One region of the Pantoea sp. nfd-35 genome, then DNA from elsewhere that is predicted to be linked to it. Evidence: predicted binding sites of a transcription regulator. Region 1 holds the regulator's gene; the other holds the start of a gene.
What was found. The regulator CRP, encoded in region 1, controls carbon source genes, mostly activating them, when cyclic AMP is high. The targets are predictions, from matches to a motif close to ATGTGANNNNNNTCACAT.
Positions count from the first base shown of each region.

Region 2: deoC (deoxyribose-phosphate aldolase) is a predicted target of CRP. The motif match lies at 1,564-1,581, and genes of this name have one in related genera.

Region 1 is NZ_CP122403.1:429,623-432,753, forward strand. It holds gene P9J57_RS01950 (YccS/YhfK family putative transporter) at 1-1,589, opposite strand, end outside; gene crp (cAMP-activated global transcriptional regulator CRP) at 1,648-2,280, opposite strand; gene P9J57_RS01960 (OsmC family protein) at 2,584-2,988, shown strand; gene P9J57_RS01965 (phosphoribulokinase) at 3,018-3,131, opposite strand, start outside.
Region 2 is NZ_CP122403.1:793,772-796,902, forward strand. It holds gene P9J57_RS03810 (patatin-like phospholipase family protein) at 1-656, shown strand, start outside; gene P9J57_RS03815 (TatD family hydrolase) at 653-1,426, shown strand; gene deoC (deoxyribose-phosphate aldolase) at 1,656-2,435, shown strand; gene deoA (thymidine phosphorylase) at 2,495-3,131, shown strand, end outside.

The DNA.
Region 1 (3,131 bases):
ATTCGCAGGGCATCCTGACAGGCCTCCAGCGCATCATGGGCATTCTGGCGCAGCAGGGCACTTTGCCACTGCGGCCACAGCCATAACATGCCCCCAAAGGCGATCAGGCAGCCCATCAGCGTATCCAGCAGGCGGGGCAGTAAAAACTGTGCCCCGTTAAGGGAGAGCAGTTGCAGCGTATAAACGGCCGTAACCGTAAATCCCACTATTGACCAGCCGTAAAACTGGCGGGTAAAACGGTAGCTGATAAAGGTAATCACCAGCATGATGCTCAGCACCAGCGGTTCAGGCACATCCAGGCGTAGCGACGCCGCCGCGATAGCCAGTCCGGCAAAGGTTCCCAGGGCCCGGTGCTGAATACGTACGCGGGTTGCGCTGTAGTTGCTCTGGCTGACAAACATGATGGTCATCAAAATCCAGTAGGGCTTAGGAATCGAAAAGAACACGGCCAGGGCGCTGCCCAGCATCAGCATGACGGAAAAACGCCCGGCCGTTCGCAGTGCGGAAGACCGCAGCGACAGATAGCTCCGCAACGCGGGCAGCAGCGGTAAACGACGCTGGCGATCGGCCATCAGGTCGCGTTGATAAAGCGGCTTTTGGGTTCGAAGCACCCGGGCGATACGGCTGAAATGATAGAGACAGAAGTTACCCACCGGATTGTCCGGATGCTGAAGGGCGATTTTCTCCAGCGCACCCAACTGCTTGTCCATATCGAAACGACCAGAGAGTTGGTGATACAGAATATCGTCGGCCAGCGCGCGCAGCCGGGCTGAAATCGTTCTGGCGTTCCAGCGGATGACGGCTTCAGCATGGCTTTGCTCGACCAGCTTCTGGACCTCTTCCGGCTGATGCAGGCTGACGGAGATATGCTCCTGCAGATCCAGTGCTACCTGAAACGCCCGGGTCAGGCGTTTGTGGCTGTGATCGCGACTCGCAGACAGCATATGCATTTGCTGATAGCAGGTGTTGATCAGATCGATCGCTTTTTGCTGACGCGCCAGCAGGGGCGGCAGGGCTTTTTCCGGATCGGTCAGCTGCGTCAATAAGCTGTACTTGGCGTCACAGTAATTTGCCAGCTCACGGTAGATCAGGCTCAGGCTTTCGCGCATCGGCTGCTCTTTCCACAGCCAGAACCAAAACCAGTTGAACAGGCCATACCAGAGCGTTCCACCGATATAGAGCAGGGGCGGAACGTAAATGGGCATACGGCCAATCAGGCTGAGGGTAAAAATTGACGCGATTAACGTGCCGGGCAGCAGTCGGGCGTGCAGCGGACTGATCTCTCCGGTGACGCCAAGCAGCAAAGGCAGGGCAAACAGGATGAGCGGCAGCGGCACGTCTTTAAGCAGCAGCCACTGCATCAGTAAACTGCCAAGGGCAAACAGGCTGCCGCCGATGATCAGGCGTTTAAAGAAGCGTTTGTGGGGCGTGTCCAGACCGGCAATGTTGCAGCAGGCGGGAACCAATGAGAACAGCAATCCTTTTTGCAGATCGCCGAACAGCCAGCCGAGCGCTACGGGAAGGCACAACACCAGCGTCTGGCGCAGCGCATAGTTAACTTCGGGGTGATAGATTATTCTTCGCCACATCGGCTCAACACAAGACATTCACGGCATAATGTCGCCATCACGCCGTGAACAGTCAGGCTTAGCGTGTGCCGTAAACAACGATGGTTTTGCCGTGTGCGGAGATCAGGTTCTGATCTTCCAGCATCTTCAAAATACGGCCCACGGTTTCACGTGAACAACCAACGATTTGGCCAATTTCCTGACGAGTAATTTTAATTTGCATGCCGTCAGGATGCGTCATGGCATCTGGCTGTTTAGCCAGATTAAGCAACGTTTGTGCAATGCGTCCGGTCACATCCAGGAAAGCGAGATTTCCCACTTTTTCTGACGTCACCTGCAGACGGCGAGCCATCTGAGAAGAAAGACGCATCAAAATATCCGGGTTAACCTGGATGAGCTGACGGAATTTCTTGTAGGAAATCTCTGCCACTTCGCACGCAGTTTTCGCACGTACCCAGGCGCTGCGCTCCTGACCTTCTTCAAACAGGCCAAGCTCACCAATAAAATCGCCTTGATTCAGATAAGAAAGAATCATCTCTTTGCCTTCTTCATCCTTAATCAGTACCGCGACGGAACCTTTCACGATGTAGTAAAGCGTTTCGGCTTTTTCACCTTGGTGAATCAGCGTACTTTTGGATGGATACTTGTGAATATGGCAATGGGACAGGAACCATTCAAGTGTAGGGTCTGTTTGCGGTTTGCCGAGAACCATTCGCTATTATCCTCTATTGTAATCGTGCCCAAAATACAGGGCTCAGTTTCCCTGCCAGGCGATGAAAGCGTTAAGCGTGTTTCCATTCAGGAAATTATTCGGGCTGCATTTGCGCAGAGCGCATCATTCTTCCCGGCTTCGTCTTCGGATGACGAAAAATATTTTCAGCACTGTTTGTAGCACAGCTTTCGCCGACTGTCTTGTGTTGTCTCGCTTCAGCAATAAGGCTGATTTCTCCGGATTGCTGTTTACCAGGCAAAAGCGTACTCTGACGCAAAAACAGGGCATTCTGGGGGCCAGATTATGCAGGCAAGAGTCAAATGGGTTGAAGGGTTAACATTCCTCGGCGAGTCTTCGTCCGGACATCAGGTCTTAATGGACGGCAATTCCGGCGATAAAGCGCCCAGCCCTATGGAAATGGTGCTGATGGCGGCCGGCGGATGCAGCGCCATTGATGTGGTATCAATTTTGCAAAAAGGTCGCAACGATGTGGCTGATTGCGAAGTAAAACTCGAATCAGAACGTCGGGAAGAAGCGCCTCGCATCTTTACCCGCATCAACCTGCATTTTATCGTCAGTGGAAAAGCACTTTCAGATAAAGCCGTCGCGCGTGCGGTCGACCTTTCAGCTGAGAAGTATTGCTCGGTTGCCATTATGTTAGGCAAAGGGGTGGAAATTACCCACAGTTACGAAGTTATCGAGCTGTAATTATTCAGAGGCCAGCGCGGCCTCTGATTTTATTCAATGCGTTTGCCTTCCATGAGCCGTTTTACCAGCGGTGCCATAATTAATTCCATCGCCAGCCCCATTTTCCCGCCAGGTACAACCAGCGTGTTGATATTGGAAATAAA
Region 2 (3,131 bases), 360 kb from region 1:
GCGAATTCTATATGTGTGCCTGCCGCAGTGATGACTATGCGCCCAGTTATTTTGCGCCCACCAGTGATAACTGGCTGGAAATTATTAAAGCTTCCAGTGCGATTCCGGGCTTTTATCGCCTGGGAGTGGATCTGGAAGGCATCAGCTATCTGGACGGTGGCGTCAGTGATGCCATTCCCGTGCGTGAGGCGGCCAAACGTGGCGCAGATACGATCGTGGTGATCCGTACCGTGCCCTCTCAGATGTTCGATACGCCACGCTGGATAACGCGTATGGAACGCTGGTTCAGCGGCGGTGCGCTGCAGCCGATGCTCACTATCCTGCATCATCATGAGCAGACCTATCGGGAAACGCAGCAGTTTATCGAGTCACCGCCAGGGGATTTACGCATCATTGAAATTTTCCCACCGCGCGTGCTGGCCAGTAACGCGTTAGGCAGCCGGATCGCCTCGCTTAACCAGGATTACCACCTGGGACGCCGCTGTGGCCGCTATTTTATGGCGACGCTGGGCCAGTGGCTGAGCGATGCCGAGCCGCAAACAGGGCTGGATATCGTTACGCCTGCCGCGCCGGTGGCGAATGAACCCAACAGTGGGGCGATCGTTACGCCGCTGGCGGGCAATGACGACGCCTGGAATGAAGGCTCGCTGGCATGAGGTTTGTGGATACCCATTGCCACTTTGATTTTCCGCCCTTCGTCGGGCAGGCGGCGGAAAGTCTTGCCCGGGCCGCCCAGTCCGGCGTTGAAAAAATTATCGTGCCCTCGGTGGACGCGGGACGCTTTGCAACGGTCTGCCAGCTGGCTCACGCCCATCCCGCCCTTTATGCTGCGCTGGGGCTGCACCCGATTGTTATTGAACATCATCAGGAATCGCATCTTAGCGAGCTGGAAGCCCGGTTGATAAAGTCGCCCGCTAAGCTGGTAGCGTTAGGTGAGATCGGCCTGGATCTTTATCGGGACGATCCGCAGTTCGACAAGCAGAAACATTTTCTGGATGCGCAGCTGAAGCTGGCTAAACGTTACGATCTGCCGGTGATCCTGCACTCGCGTCGAACGCACGATCAGCTGGCGCTGCATCTGCGCCGTCACGATCTCTCGCGCCGTGGCGTGGTTCATGGTTTTGCCGGTAGCCTGCAGCAGGCCCAGGCTTTTATCAAACTTGGCTATGCGATTGGCGTGGGCGGCACCATTACCTATCCGCGCGCCAGTAAAACCCGACAGACCATCGCACAGTTACCGCTTTCATCCTTGTTGCTGGAAACGGATGCCCCCGATATGCCGCTGAACGGTTTTCAGGGCCAGCCCAACCGACCAGAGCGCGCTTTTCAGGTGTGGCAGGTGCTGTGTGAGCTGCGTGAAGAAGCGCCAGAGGTCATTGCCGATGCGCTATGGCACAACAGCCACAGACTTTTTCGCCTTTCCTGATGTCGCCCGTTTACCCTTCTTCTCACAAAATGTTATAATAGTAACATTCCCGTCGTGGGCTTATACGGGCTTCACTTCGCCTGATTTCGTGACTGAATCAACTTTAATTTGAAATATTGCAGTTGTTTCATATTTCGATGTGACGAATGGCACATATTCACCGGCTCCGAATTGTTATTATTATCACATATGGGTGGATAATAATTCACCCCTTGTCCTGGAGATTGTTATGACTGATATCAAACAGCAGGCTCTACGCGCGCTGAAACTGATGGATTTAACCACCCTGAATGAAGATGACACCGATGAGAAAGTGATCGCACTCTGTCACCAGGCGAAATCCCCGGTGGGCAATACCGCCGCCATCTGCATTTATCCGCGTTTTATTCCCATTGCTCGCAAAACGCTGCGTGAGCAGGGCACGCCGGACGTGCGTATTGCCACCGTCACCAACTTCCCCCACGGCAATGACGACATCGAGATCGCACTGGCTGAAACCCGTGCCGCTATCGCCTACGGTGCTGACGAAGTGGACGTGGTTTTCCCTTATCGCGCGCTGATGGCTGGCAATACTCAGGTGGGCTTTGATCTGGTTAAAGCCTGCAAAACAGCCTGTGCGGAAGCGGATGTACTGCTGAAAGTGATTATTGAAACCGGTGAGCTGAAGCAGGAAGCGCTGATCCGTCAGGCCTCTGAAATTGCCATTGATGCCGGAGCGGACTTTATCAAAACCTCAACCGGTAAAGTGCCCGTGAATGCAACGCCCGAAGTGGCGCAGATCATGATGAGCGTGATCCGCGATAAAGGTGTGAAAGCGCAGGTTGGCTTTAAACCGGCTGGCGGCGTGCGTACCGCTGAAGATGCCGCCATCTATCTGCAACTGGCTGAAGATACGCTGGGTGCCGACTGGGCTGACGCACGCCACTTCCGTTTTGGCGCTTCCAGCCTGCTGGCAAACCTGCTGAACACCCTTGGACACAGCAGCGATACCCGTCAGTCAGGCTACTGATATCTCCGGGCGGCATCTTGCCGCCTTTTCTCCTCTTTCCCTGACGTAAGGGGGCGACTTTGTACCTTGCACAAGAAATCATTCGAAAAAAACGTGACGGCCACGCGCTGAGTGAAGACGAGATTCGTTTCTTCATTAACGGCGTGCGTGATAACAGCGTTTCGGAAGGACAAATTGCCGCGCTGGCAATGACCATTTATTTTCACGATATGTCGCTGCCGGAGCGGGTTGCCCTGACGATGGCGATGCGTGACTCAGGCACCGTGCTGAACTGGAAATCCCTGAATCTGAACGGGCCGGTGGTCGATAAGCACTCCACCGGCGGCGTCGGCGATGTCACCTCGTTGATGCTGGGGCCGATGGTGGCCGCCTGTGGCGGCTATATCCCGATGATCTCAGGTCGCGGGCTGGGGCACACCGGCGGCACCCTGGACAAGCTGGAAGCGATTCCCGGGTTTGACATTTTCCCCAGTGATGACCACTTTCGCCAGACCATAAAGCAGGTTGGCGTGGCAATTATTGGCCAAACCAACTCCCTGGCTCCGGCGGACAAACGCTTTTACGCCACGCGCGACATCACGGCCACCGTGGATTCGATTCCGCTGATCACCGCCTCGATTCTGGCGAAAAAGCTGGCCGAAGGGCTGGATGCGCTGGTGATGGATGTCAAAGTCGGCTCCGGGGCATTTATGCCCA